DNA from 2 places in the Streptomyces sp. NPDC046860 genome. Region 2 is predicted to be linked to the other one. Evidence: riboswitches for the same ligand, from Rfam matches in the RefSeq annotation. Region 2 holds a riboswitch; the other holds the start of a gene.
The links. Region 2 has a riboswitch for cobalamin ahead of metE (5-methyltetrahydropteroyltriglutamate--homocysteine S-methyltransferase). Riboswitches for the same ligand answer to the same signal wherever they lie in the genome.
Positions count from the first base shown of each region.

Region 1 (10,018 bases), on a different contig from region 2:
TCCCGGGGTTCCGGGCAGGCCAGCGACCAGGCGTCGAAGAGGGCGACCCAGCCGCGCAGCACGGCGCTGTCGTCCCGGTCCCAGGCGCGCAGGCGCCAGCCGGGGCGTGCGCTGTCGCCGTGCACCTCGACGAGTCCGGAGAGCCGGGCGGTGTCCCAGTCGGCGCGGATCTGCTCGGCGGTGAGGCCGAGGTCGGCCGCGGCGCGCTCGGCGGTCGCGTCGGAGAGGGTGGCCTTGCCGTCCGCGGTGGCGCCGTCGCCGCCGGGGCCGAGGGCGTGGTCGGCCCACCGGGCCACGCGGACCGCCCCGGCGAGGACGGTGCGGGCCAGTCGGGCCAGTTCGGCGGGGGCCGGCGTCCCCTCGGGCGGCCGGGGCGCGGCGCGGCGCGTGCGCCGCTGGTTCACAGCTCTGGGGGCGGCGGCCAGGGGTCGCGGTCGGACGAGTCGAAGCCTGGAGTCGCGCGGGATACGGGACGTCACGGGTGCAGTCTTCCGGTTGACGGTCCGAAAACCCAAACGGGATGTCACAGCGGGCGACACAGAGGGCCAAGGGACGGGCCCCGAGGGGCGGTCGAGGGAGCGCGGCGGGGCCGCCCGCGGCCTACAGCAGGGGGGTCAGGAAGCGGCGGAGGAGGTCCTCGTAGGCCGTGGGGTCGGTGTTCCACATGGCCGCGTGGGGGGCCCGGGGGACGGGGTGGAGGGAGACGAGTCCGGGCTGGCGGGCGGCGAGGCGGCGGGAGTCCGCCCAGGGGGCGACCTCGTCGTCGGGGCCGTGGATGATCAGGGTGGGCACCGTCAGGGGTTCCACGCCGACGGCCTGGCGGGCGGTGCGCATGCCGGCGCGGCCCTGGGCGGCGCGTACCGCGAGGGGCAGCAGCGGACCGGGGACGTGGCGGGCGCGGGCCAGGGCGCGCAGGGTGGTCTCCCAGCCGAGGACGGGCGAGTCGAGGATCAGCCCGGCGACGCGGTCGCGCACGGAGGAGCGTTCGGCGGCGCGCAGGGCCATCGTGGCGCCGGTGGACCAGCCGAGGAGGACGACCCGGCGGGCGCCGTAGCGGACGGCGTAGCGGATCGCCGCGTCCACGTCCCGCCACTCGGTCTCGCCGAGGTGGCTGAGGCCGTCCGGGGGGCGCGGGGCGCCGAGGTCGCCGCGGTGGGCGAGGGCGAGCACCGGGAGCCCGAGGGCGTGCAGGATGCCCATGACGTTGAGGGTCTGTTCGCGGGTGGCGCCCAGGCCGTGCACCGCGATGACCCAGGTGTCCCGCTGTCCGGGCACGAACCACGCGGGCAGTGCGCCGAGTTCGCCGGGTATGTCGATGTCGGCGTGGTCCAGCCCGAGCGCGGAGGCGGGGTCCCCCACGTACACGTTGGGGGTGAGCCAGGCGGAGTCTCCGGGGGCGAAGGTCCCGTGGGTGACGCGCTGGAGTTCGCGCACGACGGTGTCGGGGCTCTGCTCGGCGCCCTCCAGGACCGGTCCGAGGACGGCGTGGGAGCCGTCGCCCGCGAGGCCGTAGACGCCGGGGCGGCGGGAGGCGAGGTCGCGGGTGAGGGCGATCCGGCCGCCCTCGACGCCGTGCACGGTGAGCCGGGGTTCGGTGGGCAGCGGACGGCCGGGGGGCAGCTTCAGCGCGGCCCCGCTGGCCAGTCTGCCGACGGCCACGGACACGGCACCGGCGGCCAGCACGGCGCCGATCGCGGCGGCGGCTACGTGGACTTTGCGCACGGCTCCAGTGTCGGGGGGCCGGGCGGTACCGGCCAGCGGAGCACCTCCGCCGGGTTCAGCCGGGCTGCCCGTACCCCCGCAGCCGCTCCCCCGCCTCGGCCAGTTCCGCCTCGCTCAGCAGGGCGGGGGTCAGGCCGGGCACGGAGGACGCCGTGAGCCAGAGGCGGCACATCCACTCCAGCTGGGCGGTGCGGTCGTAGGCGGCCTCCAGGGTGTCGCCGTAGGTGACCGTGCCGTGGTTGCGCAGCAGGCAGCCGGAGCGGTCCTGAAGGGCACGGAGCATGTGGGCGGCCAGTTCGGGGGTGCCGTAGGCGGCGTAGGGGGCCACCCGTACGGGGCCGCCGAGGGCGCAGGTCATGTAGTGGACCGGGGGCAGCTCGGTGACGAGGGTGGAGACGGCCGTGGCGTGCACGGCGTGGGTGTGCACGACCGCGCCGGCGCCGGTGGTGCGGTACACCGCGAGGTGCATGGGGAGTTCGCTGGTCGGCACGAGGGTGCCCAGCACCTGGCGGCCGTCGAGGCCGACGCCGGTGATGTCGGCGGGGGTGAGCCGGTCGTAGGGCACGCCCGAGGGGGTGACCAGGACCGTGTCGCCCACCCGGGCCGAGACGTTGCCGGAGGTGCCGACGACCAGGCCGTCGGCGACGGTCCGCCGGGCCGTGGCCACCAGCTCCGCCCAGACCCGCGCCTCGTCGCCGTCCGCGTCCCGCCGCTGTTCCGCCATGCGGCGATCCTGCCAGCCGGCGGCCGGACGCGGGCCCGCTTCGACACCGGCTCCGGAAGTCCGGGACTCCAGGATTCCGGAACTCCGGGACTCCCCGACTCCGAACGAGCGAAAACGGGAGGAAAGCGTAGGGAAACGCGACAAATAGTCACACTTCTGACGCCCCTCCGGCATTCACTGGTCCCTCTTGCCCGCTGGACGACGCCTCACCGCCACCCGGGGGACCGCATGGCCCGTGACCGCTCATCAACACGCCGCCGCGCGGGCGTCCTCGCGGCGGCCCTCTCGGCACTCGCCCTCACCGGCGCCCATCCCCCGCCCGCCGAGGCCGCCGTACCGCGCGCGGGCCTGCCCCGCGGGCACGACGTCTCCTCCCACCAGAGGCGCGTCGACTGGCCCTCCGCCCGCGCCGAGGGCGCCCGGTTCGCGTACGTCAAGGCGACCGAGTCCACGACCTACCGCAACCCCTACTTCGCCGGTCAGTACAACGGCGCGCGCCGGGCCGGACTGATCCGCGGCGCCTACCACTTCGCGCTCCCCGACCGCTCCTCGGGCGCCGCGCAGGCCGCGTACTTCGTCCGGCACGGCGGCGACTGGCGGGCGGACGGGGTGACGCTGCCGCCCGCGCTCGACATCGAGTACAACCCGTACGACAAACGCCACAAGTGCTACGGGCTGAGCCGCAAGAAGATGGTGCGCTGGATCAGGTCCTTCAGCAACGAGGTCCGGCGCGAGACCGGCCGCCGCCCGGTCATCTACACCACCACCCACTGGTGGACCGCCTGCACCGGGAACAGCCGCGCCTTCTCCGCGGACCATGCCCTGTGGATCGCCAGCCACGGCTCCTCCGACCCCGGTGAGCTGCCGGGCGGCTGGGAGTACTGGACCTTCTGGCAGCACGGCACCAAGGGCCCGCTGCCGGGCGACCAGGACCTCTTCGACGGCTCCGTCGCCCGGCTGCGGGCCTTCGCGCGCGGGCACTGAACGGGGGCTGGAGAACGGCCGGGCGGCCCCGGAATCCGGGCCGCCGCTTCCGACACCGTGGCGCCCGGCCCAGTTCACCTTCCGTTCACTCAGGTTGCCTACGTTCATCCCGCCAACGACTTCGAACGATTGCCTGGGTAAATGGAAAGCTTGTCGCTGATCCTCGCGATTGTGGTGGTGACCGCACTCGCGTTCGATTTCACGAACGGTTTCCACGACACCGCCAACGCGATGGCCACCACCATCTCGACCGGTGCACTCAAGCCCAAGGTCGCGGTGGCCATGTCCGCCGCACTCAACCTGGTGGGCGCTTTTCTCTCGGTGGAGGTCGCCAACACGATCTCCAAGGGTCTCGTCGACGAGACCGGCATCCGTCCCGAGGTCATCTTCGCGGCCCTGACCGGCGCGATCCTCTGGAACCTCCTGACCTGGCTGGTGGGCCTGCCCTCCAGTTCCTCGCACGCCCTGATGGGCGGCCTGGTCGGCGCCACCGTCGCCTCGGCGGGCTTCGGCGCCGTCCACGGTGAGGTGCTCGTCACCAAGGTGCTGCTCCCCGCGGTCGCCGCGCCGATCGTGGCGGGCCTCGCCACCATGCTCGCCACCCGCCTCTCCTACGGCATCGGCCGCGAGGGCGACGGCGAGGCCAACCGCAAGGGCTACCGCGCCGGCCAGATCGCCTCGGCCGGCCTGGTCTCCCTGGCGCACGGCACCAACGACGCGCAGAAGACGATGGGCATCATCACCCTCGCGCTGATCGCGGGCGGTGCGCTGGCCCCCGGCTCCAACCCTCCCACCTGGGTGATCCTCTCCGCCGGCCTGGCCATCGCGCTCGGCACCTACATCGGCGGCTGGCGCATCATCCGCACCATGGGCAAGGGCCTGACCGACCTGGAGCCCCGTCAGGGCTTCGCCGCGCAGACCAGCGCCGCGACCGCGATCCTGGCCTCCTCGCACCTCGGCTTCTCCCTCTCCACCACCCACGTCGTCTCCGGCTCGGTGATGGGCGCGGGCCTCGGCCGCAAGGGCGGTGTGGTCCGCTGGTCCACCGCGACCCGGATGTTCGTGGCCTGGGCGCTGACCCTGCCGGCCGCCGCACTGGTCGGCGCGGGCGCCGAGGCCGTCACCGGACTCGGCGACTGGGGCACCGGGCTCGTCGCCCTCTTCCTGATCGGCTCCAGCTTCGCCATCTGGAAGATCTCCCGCCGCGAGGTCATCGACCACACCCACGTCACCACCGAGGAGTACGTCGAACCGGCCGGTGTGGTGACCACCGCGATGGCCATGGTGACCCCGCCCCCGGTGGGCACCGTCGCGGACGACCTGACGGCCACCATCCCGGCCGCCACCACCGAGCACAGCCACACCCCCGCCACCACCGCCCCGCCCGCCGCGGTCTGACCACCCGGCAACTGGAGGAACATCCCGATGAAGATCGACTGGGCGGCCCTCGGCTCCGTCTTCGGCGTCAGCCTCGTGGTCACGGTGGCCATGGTGGGCCTGTTCACCCTCGGCATCAACGGCCTGGCCCGCCGCGAGCGCGCCGCGGCCAACGGCGGTTCGGCGGCGCTCGCCGTCACCGGCGCCTACGCCTGCTTCGCCGCCTGCGCGGCGGCGGTGGGCTACGGCTTCTACCTGATCGTCGCCTAGCACCGACCCCGGAGGGCCCCCGCACGGCACACGCCGCGCGGGGGCCCTCCGCTGTCCCCACCGGTGCCGGTGTGGGTCTCCACACACTCTTCTCCCGCAGGTCACGGGCAGGTTGACGGCCCTTCCGGGCACGTGGTGGACTTCGCGGGCCATGTACGGCGGCAGCAGAGGAAGCCGGTGCGAATCCGGCGCGGTCCCGCCACTGTCACCGGGGAGCAGTCCCCGGGAGCCAGGAACTCTCGCCGCCGGTCTCGTCGAACCAGGGCGTGGACACCCTGAGTGAGGACTACCGTGATGCCCGGCCGCCGATCGAGAGCCCGAACCAGGAACGTCTGCGCGTCCACGGCCGGCTGAGCCGATGGGCGCCGATCGCTCGTACGCGTACGGTGCCGCCGCCGGACTCCTCGGTGATCTCCTCCTGGGCGACCCCCGCCGCATGCATCCCGTCGCCGCCTTCGGGCGGGCCGCCGGGCACGCGGAACGCGCGCTGTGGCACGACCACCGCGGCTGGGGCGCGCTGCACACCCTGCTGTGCGCCGGAGGAGCCACCGCGCTCGGAGCCGCGGCCGCACGCGCCGTACGCGCCGTATGTCCAGGCCCCGCCGCGTCCGCCGCGCTGACCGCCGCGGCCACCTGGGCCGTCGTCGGCGGCACCTCACTCGCCCGCGAGGCGGTCGCCGTCGGGCGCGCCCTGGAGCGCGGCGACCTCCCGGCCGCCCGTGCCCGGCTGCCGCACCTGTGCGGCCGGGACCCCGAGACGCTGGACGCCGACGCGATCGCGCGCGCCGTGGTGGAGTCGGTCGCGGAGAACACCTCCGACGCCGTCGTGGGCGCCCTGGTGTGGGGCGCGGTCGCCGGGGTTCCCGGGCTGCTCGGGTTCCGTGCCGTGAACACGCTGGACGCGATGGTCGGGCACAAGTCGCCACGGCTGCGCCGCTTCGGCTGGGCCGCCGCCCGCCTCGACGATGTCGCGGGCTGGCCCGGCGCCCGGCTCACCGCCCTGCTCGCCACCCTCGCCGGGGACGACCCGCGCGGGGCGGCACGGGCCTGGCGGGCGGACGCGCACCGGCACCCGAGCCCCAACGCGGGCCCGGTGGAAGCCTCCTTCGCGGGCGCGCTCGGCGTACGGCTGGGCGGCACCCTCTCCTACGGCGGCCGGGTCGAACACCGGCCCGTCCTCAACGGCACCGAACGGCCCGTTCGGGTCGCCGACATCGACCGGGCGGTACGGCTCTCCCGCCGGGTCGGTCTGCTCGCGCTCGGCGTCACCCTCGCCGCGCGCCTCACCGGAAAGGGGCGGGGCAGGTGAACGGTGGTCTTCTGGTCGCCGGTACGACCTCGGACGCGGGCAAGAGCGTCGTGACGGCCGGGATCTGCCGGTGGCTGGTCCGGCAGGGCGTCAAGGTGGCGCCGTTCAAGGGGCAGAACATGTCCCTGAACTCCTTCGTGACCCGCGAGGGCGCGGAGATCGGGCGGGCGCAGGCCATGCAGGCCCAGGCGTGCCGCGTCGAGCCGACCGCGCTGATGAACCCGGTGCTGCTCAAGCCCGGCGGCGAACGCAGCAGCCAAGTGGTGCTGCTGGGCGAGCCGGTGGGCGAGCTGAGCGCGCGCGGCTACCACGGCGGCCGTCAACAGGCCCTGCTGGGAACGGTGCTGGACTGCCTCGCCGAACTGCGGGGCACGTATGACGCGGTGATCTGTGAGGGCGCGGGTTCCCCCGCTGAGATCAACCTGCGGCGCACCGACATCGTCAACATGGGCGTGGCGCGGGGCGCGCGGCTGCCGGTCCTCGTCGTCGGCGACATCGACCGGGGCGGAGTCTTCGCGTCCTTCTTCGGCACCGTCGCCCTGCTCTCCCCCGAGGACCAGGCACTGGTCGCCGGGTTCCTGGTGAACAAGTTCCGCGGTGACGTGACGCTGCTGGAACCGGGCCTGGACATGCTGCGCGGCCTCACCGGGCGGCACACCTACGGCGTGCTGCCGTTCCGGCACGGGCTCGGCATCGACGAGGAGGACGGGCTGCGGGTCTCCCTGCGCGGGGCGGTCCGGGAGTCGACGGTCGCTCCGCCCGTGGGCGAGGACGTGCTGCGGGTCGCCGTGTGCGCGGTCCCGCTGATGTCCAACTTCACCGACGTGGACGCCCTCGCCGCCGAACCCGGCGTCGTGGTCCGCTTCGTGGACCGGCCCGAGGAACTGACGGACGCCGACCTCGTGGTGGTGCCGGGCACGCGCGGCACCGTACGGGCGCTTCAGTGGCTGCGCGAGCGGGGTCTCGCGGACGCGCTCGCGCGCCGGGCCGCCGAGGGGCGTCCGGTGCTCGGGATCTGCGGCGGCTTCCAGCTGCTCGGCGAGCACATCGAGGACGACGTCGAGTCCCGCGCCGGCAGCGTGCCGGGGCTCGGACTGCTCCCGGTGCGGGTGCGGTTCCACGCCGGCAAGACCCTGGCCCGGCCGACCGGGGAAGCCCTGGGCGAGCCCGTCGAGGGGTACGAGATCCATCACGGGGTCGCCGAGGTGCTGGGCGGTGACCCCTTCCTGGACGGCTGCCGGACGGGCTCCGTGTGGGGCACCCACTGGCACGGCTCCCTGGAGTCGGACGGCTTCCGGCGCGCCTTCCTGCGCGAGGTCGCCGACGCGGCCGGACGCCGCTTCGTCCCGGCCCCCGGCACGTCGTTCGCCGCGCTGCGCGAGGAGCAGCTCGACCTGCTCGGCGACCTCATCGAACACCACGCGGACACGGACGCGCTCTGGCGGCTCATCGAGTCGGGCGCGCCCGCAGGACTGCCCTTCATTCCACCGGGAGCGCCCGCATGAGCACAGTGTTGCTGCTGTCCACCGCCGACACCGACCTGCTGGCCGCCCGCGCCAGCGGCGCCGACTACCGCATCGGCAACCCGTCCCGCACGGACGCCGCCGAGGACCTGCCCGCGCTGCTCGACGGCGCGGACCTCGCGGTCGTCCGCCTGCTGGGCGGCAAGCGGGCCTGGGAGGACGGGCTCGCCGCGCTGAAGGCGTCCGGAGTGCCGACGGTGCTGCTCGGCGGCGAGAGCGTGCCGGACGCCGAGCTGATGGCCGAGTCGACAGCACCGGCCGGGGTCGTCGCGGAGGCGCTGCGCTATCTGGTCGAGGGCGGCCCGGCGAACCTGCTGGAGCTGTCCCGGTTCCTGTCCGACACCGTCCTGCTGACCGGCGAGGGCTTCGAGGAGCCGCACCGGATGCCGGAGTTCGGCACGCACGGTGCCTACGAGCAGCGTGCGGGCCGCCCGACCGTGGGCGTGCTCTTCTACCGGGCGCACGAACTCAGCGGCAACACCGCCTTCGTGGACACCCTGTGCGCGGCGGTCGAGGAGCGCGGCGCCAACGCCCTGCCGGTGTACTGCGGTTCGCTGCGCGACGCGGACGCCGGGCTGTACGAGCTGCTGGGCCGGGCCGACGCCCTCATCGCCACCGTGCTCGCGGCCGGCGGGGCGCACGCCTCGGCCGCCTCGGCGGGCGGCGACGAGGAGGCGTGGGACATCGGCGCCCTCGCGGACCTGAACGTGCCGGTGCTGCAGGGGCTCTGCCTCACCTCCACGCGGGCCGCCTGGGACGCCTCGGACGCCGCCCTGTCCCCCATGGACGCCGCGATGCAGGTCGCCATCCCGGAGTTCGACGGCCGCCTGATCACCGTGCCGTTCTCCTTCAAGGAGCCCGGCCCGGACGAGGTCCCGGTCTACGTCGCCGACCCCGAGCGCGCCGCACGGGTCGCCGGGATCGCCGTACGGCACGCGGCCCTGCGCCACAAGCCGAACGCGGAGAAGCGGATCGCGCTGGTCTTCACCGCCTACCCCACCAAGCACTCCCGCGTCGGCAACGCCGTCGGCCTGGACACCCCCGCCTCGGCGGTCCGGGTGCTGGACGCGCTGCGGGACGCCGGGTACGGCGTGAGTGAACACCCCTCCGAGGGTGACGAGTTGATCCACCGGCTCATCGCGGCCGGCGGGCACGACGTGGAGTGGCTGACCGAGGAGCAGCTCGCCGCCGCGCCCGCCCGGGTGCCGCTCGCCGACTACCGGGCCTGGTTCGACACCCTCGACCCCGAACTGCGCGACGCCATGCTGGAGGCGTGGGGCGAGCCGCCGGGCAGCCTGTACGTGGACGGCGACGACATCGTGCTCGCCTCCCTGCGGTTCGGGAACGTCGTCGTGATGATCCAGCCGCCGCGCGGCTTCGGCGAGAACCCCATCGCGATCTACCACGACCCCGACATGCCGCCCTCGCACCACTACCTGGCCGCCTACCGGTGGCTGGAGAACAGTTTCGGCGCGGACGCGGTCGTGCACATGGGCAAGCACGGCACGATGGAGTGGCTGCCGGGCAAGGGCCTGGGCCTCTCGCGCGGCTGCGCCCCGGACGCGGTGCTCGGCGAAGTCCCCCTGATCTACCCGTTCATCGTCAACGACCCCGGCGAGGGCACCCAGGCCAAGCGGCGCGGGCACGCCACCGTGGTCGACCACCTGGTGCCGCCGATGGCCCGCGCCGACACCTACGGCGACCTCGCCAAGCTGGAACAGCTGCTGGACGAGTACGCGCTCGTCTCCGACCTGGACCCGACGAAGGCCCCGGCCGTGCGCGCCCAGATCTGGACCCTGGTCAAGGCCGCCGAGCTCCACCACGACCTGCACGTGGACGAGCAGCCGGAGGACGACGACTTCGACTCGTTCGTCATGCACATCGACGGCTACCTGTGCGAGATCAAGGACGTGCAGATCCGCGACGGACTGCACATCCTGGGCGGCGGACCCGAGGGCGAGCCCCGCGTCAACCTGGTCCTGGCCGTGCTGCGCGCCTCCCAGGTGTGGGGCGGCCAGGCGAACGCCCTGCCCGGACTGCGGGCCGCGCTCGCCCAGCACTTCGGGCTGGTGGAGAAGGAGCTGCTGGCCGAGCCGGGCGCGCCGGTGA
Region 1 is NZ_JBEYXQ010000017.1:49,406-59,423, forward strand. It holds gene ABZ898_RS22790 (hypothetical protein) at 1-479, opposite strand, end outside; gene ABZ898_RS22795 (alpha/beta fold hydrolase) at 601-1,722, opposite strand; gene ABZ898_RS22800 (class II aldolase/adducin family protein) at 1,778-2,446, opposite strand; gene ABZ898_RS22805 (lysozyme) at 2,675-3,430, shown strand; gene ABZ898_RS22810 (inorganic phosphate transporter) at 3,572-4,828, shown strand; gene ABZ898_RS22815 (hypothetical protein) at 4,856-5,077, shown strand; cobalamin riboswitch at 5,205-5,337, shown strand; gene ABZ898_RS22820 (cobalamin biosynthesis protein) at 5,436-6,386, shown strand; gene ABZ898_RS22825 (cobyric acid synthase) at 6,383-7,891, shown strand; gene cobN (cobaltochelatase subunit CobN) at 7,888-10,018, shown strand, end outside.
Region 1: another riboswitch for cobalamin. It lies ahead of ABZ898_RS22820 (cobalamin biosynthesis protein); the one in region 2 lies ahead of metE (5-methyltetrahydropteroyltriglutamate--homocysteine S-methyltransferase).

Region 2 (10,018 bases):
CCCATGACCGCTCCCGCCGCATCCGCCGCCGTGCCCGGCCCGGCCGCCGGGGAGGCGCCCGGCGACTGGCTGGCCGTGCACGTCTTCTACGCCGCCAGCCCGCGCCCGCTGCTCCTGAAGTGCGTCCGCCCCCTGGTCGACGCCCTCACCCAGGAGGGCCTGCTCGCCGGGTACTTCTTCATCAACTACTGGCTGGAGGGCCCGCATCTGCGCCTGCGCCTCAAACCGGCCCGCGCCGCCGACGCGGCCGTGGTCCGGGAGCGGGCGCACGCCGCGCTGGAGACGTTCCTGCGCGAGCGGCCCGCGCTGTACGAGGTGAAGGACGGCTTCTTCGCCGATCTCTACGAGACCCTGTTCACCCTGGAGTTCGGCGACGAGGAACGGTCGCAGTACCTGGGCCCGGACGGCCGGATGCTGCTGCGCCCCAACAACTCCTTCGAGGACCGCCCGTACGAGCCCGAGTACGGCAAGTACGGCGGCCCGGCCGGGATCGAGCTGGCGGAGTGGCACTTCCAGCACTCCAGCGACCTGGTGATCGAGGCCGCCCGCTCCATGAACCTGCATCTGCGCACCGTGCTGCTCGGGCTGTCCGCCCAGCTGATGATGGTGATGTCCGGGACCTTCCTGCGGGACGACGAGGCTCTGCTGGCCTTCCTGGACCGCTACCACGCCTTCTGGAACCGGGCGTTCTCCGACACCAACTACACCGCCGACGAGGGCTACGACCGCGCGTACACCGCGATGGGCGCGAGCCTGCCCGGCCGGTTCCGGGACATCCGGAAGGCGGTGGCGGCGGGCGAGGGCGATCGGCTCCCGGCGTTCCTGCGGGGCTGGGCCGGGCACTGCGCCGAGCTGCGCGACCGGGCGACGGCGCTGATCGGAGACGGCGAGCTGGTCTTCCGCTCCTGGGACGGCACCCGCGACCTGCGCCCCACCGACCCGGCCCTGGCGCTGCCGATGCTGCTCTCCCCGTATCTGCACATGACCAACAACCGGCTGAGCACGACCGTGCGCGACGAGGCGTTCCTGTCGTACGTGCTCGCCCGCGCCCTGCGGGACGGCGGCGCGAAGGGCGCGGCGGGCGACGCCGCCGGCTCGCTGGCGGGCTGGCGGCGCGGGGGTGAGGGGTGAGCACGGGCACGTTCCTCGCCGGCCGCCCCAAGGTGCGCCCCGACCTCGTGGCCGGGCCCCGGCTGGTGCGCGGTCCGGGCCGTATCCACCTGCTGAAGGACCCGCGCGACGGGCGGCGGCTGGAGCTGGGGCCCAAGGAGCACTTCCTGATCACCAGGCTGGACGGCACCCGCACGCTGGAGGAGATCGGCGGCGAGTACGCGGGCGAGTTCGGGGCCCGGCTCGGCGAGGCGCAGTGGGGGCAGTTGCTGCGGCTGCTGTACGGCCGGGGCCTGCTGGAGGGCTCCCCCGTACCGGCCGCGGCGCCCCCGGCCGGGCCGGAGCGGCCGCCGAACGGGATTCTGGCCGGGCGGACCCGGATGGTGTCCGACGCGCCCGCGCTGATGGACCGGCTGCACCGGCTCACCGCGCCCGTGCGGCGGCCCGCCGTGCTGGCGGTGCTCACCGCGCTGGCGGCCGGCGTGTTCGTCGCCGTGGTGGCGCAGGCCGGGACGCTGTGGCGGCAGACGGAGGAGACGGCGCGGCAGCCGGTGCTGCTGTTCGCCATCGGCTGTGTGCTGTGGTGCGGGCTGGCCCTGCACGAGCTGGCGCACGGGCTGTTCGCGCGGGCCTGGGGCGGGCGGGTGACGGAGATCGGGCTGCGCTGGATCTGCTTCGCCACCTACCTGTACTGCGAGGTGGAGGACGTCCAGTTCCTCGGCGGCAGGGCCCGCAAGGTCGCCACCGCCTGCGCGGGCGTCTTCGCCAACCTGCTCTTCCTCGTCCCGTTCTACCCGGTGTGGGCGCTGCTCCCCGCCGACGCCCAGGCCCGGCCCGCGCTGGGGGCGCTGCTGCTGCTCGGCACCGTCCTCGGGGTGGCCAACCTGCTGCCGCTGCCGCCGCTGGACGGCTACAAGGCACTCGGGCACGCGCTCGGCGTCAGCGGTCTCTCCGAGGGCTCCCGGACGTTCACCGGTCTCGCGGCGCGGGCGCTGTTCCGGCGCGGTCCGGGCCTCGCCGCGTACCCGGCGCGCCTGCGGCTGCTGTACGGCGGGTTCGCGCTGCTGACGGCCGTGCAGAGCGCGGCGCTGCTGGTGCTGTGCGGGGCCGTGCTGCGCACGATGCTGCCGGACGGCCTGGCGGTGCTCGCCTGGTCGCTGCCGCCCGCGCTGCTCGCCGCCGTCCTGCTGCTGTGGGCGCTGGGCGGGCTCGGCCGGCGGCTGCGGGACCGGCGCACCACCGGGGCGGCTCCGGCCCCCTCCCCCACGTCCGAACCCGAGCGGCAAGTACCGCACACCGCAGATCAGTTGAGGAAAGGCGAGATGAGCGCACCCGACAGCAGGACGGAGCCCGCCCCCGGCGGCACCGCGACCGAGACCGTCGTCGCCCTGGAGGGCGTCAGCAAGCGCTACGGGGAACTGACGGCGCTCGACGGCGTCTCCCTCGCGGTGCGCCGGGGGGAGTTCTTCGGCATCCTCGGGCCGAACGGCGCGGGCAAGACCACCCTGGTGGAGATCGTGGAGGGCATGCGGGAGGCCGACTCCGGCAGCGTCTTCGTGTTCGGGCAGAGCCCCTGGCCGCGCGACATCGCGCTGCTGGCCCGGATCGGGGTGCAGACGCAGGCGTCGGCGTTCTTCGCCCGGCTGACCGCGGGCGAGCATCTGCGGACGGTGGCCGCGCTGTACGGCATGGCGCCCGAGGCCGCGAAGACCGCGCTGGAGCGGGTCGGGCTGACCGAGAAGGAGAACGCCCGGGTCGACCACCTCTCCGGCGGCCAGCGCCAGCGCCTCGCGGTGGCGACCGCGCTGCTCAACGAGCCGGAGCTGATCTTCCTGGACGAGCCGACGGCCGCGCTCGACCCGGAGGCGCGGCGCGAACTGTGGGTGCTGCTCCAGTCGTTGCGCTCGGAGGGGCGCACGATCATCTGCACCACCCACTACCTGGACGAGGCCGAGGCGCTGTGCGACCGGGTGGCGATCATCGCCGGCGGCCGGGTCGTCGCGCTCGACTCGCCCCGCAGCCTGATCCGCGCCCTCGCCGCGCCGACCCGGCTGCTGGTGCCCGCCGACAAGGTGTCCGCCGAGGCCGCGCTCGCGCTGGCGGGGGTGGACCGGGCGACCGTGCAGGGCGACGACCTGGTCATCGAGACGACGGTGCCCAACCGGGTGCTGCCCGCGCTCGGGGACCTCGTGGACATCGACACGGTCTCCGTGCGCACCCCCACCCTCGAAGACGCCTACCTCTCGTTGACCGGCACCGGATCGGAGCACCACCGTTGAGCGCCTACGCCGCACTGACCAGGGCCACCTACGTCGCGAGCGTGCGCGACAAGACGACCCTCTTCTTCACCTTCGCCTTCCCGCTCGCCTTCCTCGTGCTGTTCGGCCTGATCTTCCAGGGCGACAAGGTCGACGGCGGGCTGGCCTCCATCAACTACATCGCGCCGGGCGTGCTGTCCTGGGGTGTGGGCAACGCCGCCGTGTTCTCGGTCGGGTTCGCCCTGATGCAGTGGCGCCGCGACGACCTGCTGCGGCTGATCTGGCGCACCCCGACGCCGCTGCGGACGCTGCTGGCGTCCCGCTGGACGGTGGCCATGGGGGTGGCGCTGGCGCAGACCGCGCTGTTCACCGCCGTCGCGCTGCTGCCGTTCTTCGGGCTGAAGCTGATGGGCCCCTGGTGGGCGGCGCTGCCGCTGCTGGTGCTGGGGGTGACCGCGTTCCTCGCCATGGGCCTGGTCGTCGGCAGCCTGGCGGACACCCCGGAGGCGGTCGCGGCCATCGCCAACCTGGTGATGGTGCCGATGGCGTTCCTGTCCGGCTCGTTCTTCCCGGACGACCTGATGCCGGGCTGGCTGCGCACCGCCGCCAAGGTGCTGCCGCTGCACTATCTCAACGACGGTCTCACCGACGCCATGGGCGGCCGCGGCGACCTGGGCGACATCGCGCTGGACTGCGCGGGACTCGTCGTGTTCGCCCTGGTCTTCGGGGCCCTGGCCACCCGGATCTTCCGCTGGAGCAACCGGACATGACGACGACGATCCCCCCTCTGGAGGCCGCGCGGGCCGGGCTGCGGGACCGGCTGGCGGCGCGCGCCGCCGCGGCCGGGCTGCCCGCGCCCGAGGTGTCCCGCATGGGCGACTCCAACGTGCTCGGCGAGAGCGGGCTGCCCGCCGCGAACGCGGCAGCCGTGCACCTGACCGCGCAGGCCGTGCTGCTCGGCCCGTGGGGCGGCACCCCGGCCGCCGGTCCGGCCTGCGGGACCTGTCTGGCGATGCGCAGACAGCGGCTGCGGACCCGTACCGAACGGGAGGCGCTGGAGACCGGTACCGGGACCACGGCGGCCGGGGCGTGGCCGGTGCTGCCGGACCACACGGTGGACGCGGTGTGGTCGCTGCACCGGCTGATCGCCTCCGGCGCCGCCCGGCACTCCGCCCAGGGCCCGGACGCCGAGTTGCCCCAGGTCACCGAGGTCGATCTGGAGACACTGCGGGTGCGGACGTTCCCGCTGCTGCCGGAGCCGATGTGCCCGCACTGCCGCCCCTCCACCGAGGAGGCGGCCCGCAGCGCCGCGCTCGGCGCCACGCCGCCCGCGCCGGGCCCGCTGCCCAAGCCGGGCCCGGACTCCTACCGGCTGCGCCGGGCCGGCGACCATCCGCTCCCGGTGAAGGCGCTGGCCAACCCGGTGTGCGGGGTGCTGGGCGGCGGCACCTGGATCGACGTCACCTCCCCCACCACCGCCCCGGTGGCGGGCAGCGTGTTCATGCGGGGGTACGCCGGACTCACCGACGTCACCTGGAGCGGGCAGGCCAACTCCTTCGCGGACAGCCGCGATCTGGCGTTCCTGGAGGGGCTGGAGCGCTACGCGGGCACCCATCGCAGGCACCGGGCGCCGGTGCTGACCGCGTCGCTGGAGGAGCTGGAGGAACGCGGCGAGCGCGCCCTCGACCCGCGCGCGTGCGGGCTGTACGGGCCGCGCACGTACGCCGAGGACCCGATGGTCGAGCCCTTCGACCCCGCCCGGCCGATCCCGTGGGTGACCGGCCACTCACTGCGGGACGCCCGCCCGGTGCTGGTCCCGGCCCGGCTGGTGTACTACAGCGCGGGCACAGCCGCCGACAACTTCGTCTTCGAGTGCTCCAACGGCTGTGCGACCGGCAGCAGTTGGGAGGAGGCGGTGTTCTTCGGGCTGCTCGAACTCATCGAACGGGACGCCTTCCTGCTCGGCTGGTACGGAGATCTGCCGCTGCCCGAGATCGAGCTGGACTCGGTGCGCTCGCCCCGCGTGCGGGCGATGGTGGCACGGGCCGCGCTCCAGGGGTACGACGTACGGGTCTTCGACAACCGGGTGGACCTGCCCGTGCCCGTGGTGACCGGGCTCGCCGTCCGCCGCGACGACGCGCCGGGCTCCCTGGCGTTCGCCGCGGGCGCCTCCTTCGACCCCGCGACGGCCGTGGAGTCGGCGGTCTCCGAGATCCTCACCTACATCCCGCACCTGCCCGGCCAGGTCGCCGAGCGGCCCGCCGAACTGGCCGCGATGGCCGAGGACTTCGACCTGGTGAAGCGGCTGCCGGACCACGCGGCACTGTTCGGGCTGCTCTCGATGCGCGAACACGCCGCCGGATACCTGAAGCCGCCCCGGACGGCGGGGCTCGGGGAGCTGTTCGCGGGCTGGGAGAAGCGCCGGCCGCGCACCGGGGACCTGCGGGACGACCTGCTGCTGGTGCGGGATCTGCTGGAGGGGGCGGGCTGCGAGGTGATCGCCGTCGACCAGACCACGCCCGAGCAGCGGCGGATGGGGCTGCGCACGGTGGCCGCGCTGGCGCCGGGCCTGCTGCCGATCGACTTCGGCTGGCCGCGGCAGCGGGCGCTCACCATGCCGAGGCTGCGCAGCGCGCCGCACCGGGCCGGACTGGTGCCGCGGCCGCTGCGGGAGGAGGAGTTGCGGCGGGTGCCGCATCCGTTCCCGTGAGCGGGGCAGACGTTCAGCTCGTCGGCGCGCGGGCCGTGAAGGGGCCCGCGGCGACGCCGACGGCCCCCGGCGCGCTGACGCGGGCCGGGGGCCGTCGGTGCGACGCCTGGATCAGGCGGTGCAGGAGGTGGTGCTGGTGGTGCTGGAGCAGGTGCTGGTGGAGGAACAGCTCGTCGACGAACCGAGCATGACCTCACTGGCGTCCGAGTAGTCGGTGATCTCGAAGGTCTCCGACTCCAGGTCCAGGATCTCCTGGGCGAGGGAGGCGAGGTTGTTGTCAGCCATGGTGGCTCCTTCCGGGTCAGGTGACCTGCTGCTGATCAGTGGTGCGCCGAACCTGCCCAAGGAGCGCTCCCCCGGGCACCTCCCTTTCTACGCGCGTCCGACACCAACTCCCTGACCGATGGCTGTCACTTCGCTGACACCCCCGTACGACGCCCGTACGACGACCCCTTGGAGCAACCGCCGTGAGCAGCGACCAGAACCGTCCGACCGCGACCGAGGGCGGTGGCGTCCCGCCCGGCCTGGACGCCCTGCTGGCGTCCACCGCGGAGCTGTACCTCGACCTGCACCGGCACCCCGAGCTCTCCGGTGCCGAGGAGCGCACGGCCGCCCGGTTCGCGGACCGGCTGGCGGCGGACGGCTTCCGTGTGCTGCGCGGGGTCGGCGGGCACGGCGTCGCGGCCGAACTGGCCAACGGCGACGGCCCGGCCGTGCTGCTGCGGGCCGAGCTGGACGCGCTGCCGGTCGCGGAGGAGACCGGCGTCCCCTACGCGAGCACCGCGACCGCGCCGGGCCCGGACGGGCGGCCGGTGCCGGTGATGCACGCCTGCGGCCATGACGCCCACCTGGCCTGCGCGGCGGCCGCCGCCCGCTGGCTCGCCGAACACCGGGACCGCTGGCGGGGCACGCTGCTGGTCGTCGGCCAGCCCGCCGAGGAGACCCTCAGCGGGGCCCGCGCCATGCTGGAGGACGGCCTGTACGACCGGGTCACCGCGCCGGACGTGGTCCTCGCCCAGCACACCGCCGCGTTCCCGGCCGGGATGGTGGCGCACGCCGACGGCCCGCTGATGGCGGGCAGCGTGACGCTGGAGGTGGTCTTCGAGGGCGACGGCGGCCACGCGGCCACCCCGCATCTGACGGCCGATCCGCTGCTGGCGGCGGCGGGCGCGGCGACCCGGCTGCCCGCGGTCACCGCCCGCGAGACGGACCCGGCCGAGCGGCTGGTGGTCACCGCGTCCTCGCTGCGCGCCGGGGACACCGGCCGCACCGGGAACGTGACCGCGACCCGCGCCGAACTGCGGGTCACCGTCCGCGCCCTGTCGGAGGCGGCGCTCGTACGCGGGACGGCGGCGGTGGAGCGGGTGGTGCGCGCGGAGGCCGCCGCGGCCGCGCTGCCGCCCCGGGTCAGCGTGCGCGAGACGGCACGCTCCGGTGTCACCCGGCCCGACCCCGGCGTCACGGCCACCGTCCGCGCCGCCCACCGGGCGGCCTTCGGCGCGGCCCGCGTCACCGGCTGGCCGGCGTCCTCGGCGACCGAGGACTTCCCGCTGCTCACCGGCGCGGGCGGCCATCTGCACGGGCGGCCCGGCATCCGGGGCACCTACTGGATGCTGGGCTCGGTCGGCCCCACCCAGTGGGCGGCGGCCGCGGGCAAGGGGCCCGCCGAGAAGTTCCGCGGCCTGCCCCACAACCACTCGCCCCGCTATCTGCCCAGCGTCCGCCTGACCCTGGACACGGGCACGGCCGCGATGGTGACGGCGGCGCTCGCCCAACTGGGCCCGGCGGGGAGTTGAGTCCGGGACGCGTGGCCCGGATCACCATCCGAATGCCGGACGCCACCGGCGGCACGCGGTCACGGCCCGTAGGGTGACCCCTGTAGCTGGTTCGCCCCGTCCGCCAGGCGGGGTGTCGTAAGAGGGAACCCGGTGGGAATCCGGGACTGCCCCGCAGCGGTGAGCGGGAACGAACGCCGTCATACGCACTGGGTCCGACGCACGGGCCTGGGAAGCGACGGCCACTAGGTGTCCTCCGTCGAGGACGTGCCCGCGAGTCCGAAGACCTGCCAACTGCCCGTGCGCGGCCCGTTCGCGTACGGAGTCCCGGTGACCTCGAGGGCGGGTCGGCGTACGCAACCAGTCGGAACCACCGCGCCGCAGCACGCGGGCCGGGCCGCCTGGCCGTCACCCCTTCACGTGCTCGTCCCGTCGCCGGGATCTCAGGGATTCATCTCGTGAAGGAGATCTCCGTGACACCGAAGTCCGCAGCCGCGGCAGCACGGTCCACCGTGTACGGCTACCCGCGTCAGGGCCAGGACCGGGAGCTGAAGAAGGCGATCGAGGGCTACTGGAAGGGCCGCGTCACCGCCGACGCCCTCCGGGCCACCGCGCAGGACATCCGCCGCACCAACTGGCAGGCGCTCGCCGGGGCCGGCATCGACGAGGTCCCGACCGGCGACTTCTCGTACTACGACCACGTCCTGGACACCACCGTCATGGTCGGCGCGGTTCCGGCCCGGCACCGCGCCGCCGTCGCCGCCGACCCGCTGGACGGTTACTTCGCCATGGCGCGCGGCACCGGAGAGGTGCCGCCGCTGGAGATGACCAAGTGGTTCGACACCAACTACCACTATCTGGTGCCCGAGCTGGGCCCGGACACCGTGTTCTCGGCGGACTCCGCCAGGCAGGTCGCGGAGCTGAAGGAGGCGCTCGCCCTGGGCCTGGCCGCCCGGCCGGTGCTGGTCGGCCCGGTCACCTACCTGCTGCTGGCCAAGCCCGCGCCCGGGGTCGGCGCCGGTTTCGATCCGCTGACCCTGCTGGACCGGCTGCTCCCGGTGTACGCCGAGGTGCTGGCGGATCTGCGCGCGGCCGGGGCGGAGTGGGTCCAGCTCGACGAGCCCGCGCTGGTGCAGGACCGCACCCCGGCCGAGCTGAACGCGGCCGAGCGCGCCTACCGCGACCTGGGCGCGCCGGCCGACCGGCCGAAGCTGCTGGTCGCGTCCTACTTCGACCGTCTCGGCGAGGCGCTGCCGGTGCTGGCGAAGGCACCCGTGGAGGGGCTGGCGCTGGACTTCACCGGGACCGCAGCGGGCAATCTGGACGCGCTGGCCGCCGTCGGCGGGCTCCCCGGCAAGCGGCTGGTGGCCGGTGTGGTCGACGGCCGCAACATCTGGGCCGACGACCTGTCGAAGTCCCTCGCCACCCTGGGCACCCTGCTCGGGCTGGCCGATCGGGTCGACGTCTCCGCGTCCTGCTCCCTGCTGCACGTGCCGCTGGACACCGCGCCCGAACGGGACATCGAACCGCAGATCCTGCGCTGGCTGGCGTTCGCCCGGCAGAAGACCGCCGAGATCGTCACCCTGGCCAGGGGCCTGGCACGCGGCACGGACGCGATCAGCGCCGAACTCGCCGCGAACCGGGCCGCCCTGGCCTCCCGCACGGGCTCGCCGATCACGCGTGACCCCGCCGTGCGGGCCCGCTCCGAGGCCGTCACGGACGCCGACGCCCGCCGCTCCCAGCCGTACACCGAGCGGGCCGCCGCCCAGCGCGCCCACCTCGGCCTGCCGCTGCTGCCGACGACCACGATCGGCTCGTTCCCGCAGACCGGCGAACTGCGCACCGCCCGCGCGGACCTGCGCGCGGGCCGGATCGACACCGCCGGGTACGAGGAGCGCATCAGGGCGGAGATCCAGGAGGTGATCTCCTTCCAGGAGAAGACCGGCCTGGACGTCCTGGTGCACGGCGAGCCCGAACGCAACGACATGGTGCAGTACTTCGCCGAACGGCTCACCGGCTACCTCGCCACCCAGCACGGCTGGGTCCAGTCCTACGGCACCCGCTACGTCCGCCCGCCGATCCTGGCCGGCGACATCTCCCGCCCCGAGCCGATGACGGTCCGCTGGACGACGTACGCCCAGTCGCTCTCCGACCGCCCGGTCAAG
Region 2 is NZ_JBEYXQ010000006.1:85,470-95,487, reverse strand. It holds gene ABZ898_RS11200 (lantibiotic dehydratase) at 1-7, shown strand, start outside; gene ABZ898_RS11195 (lantibiotic dehydratase C-terminal domain-containing protein) at 4-1,131, shown strand; gene ABZ898_RS11190 (ABC transporter ATP-binding protein) at 2,433-3,389, shown strand; gene ABZ898_RS11185 (ABC transporter permease) at 3,386-4,138, shown strand; gene ABZ898_RS11180 (TOMM precursor leader peptide-binding protein) at 4,135-6,078, shown strand; gene ABZ898_RS11175 (thiazolylpeptide-type bacteriocin) at 6,190-6,363, opposite strand; gene ABZ898_RS11170 (amidohydrolase) at 6,546-7,874, shown strand; cobalamin riboswitch at 7,945-8,163, shown strand; gene metE (5-methyltetrahydropteroyltriglutamate--homocysteine S-methyltransferase) at 8,327-10,018, shown strand, end outside.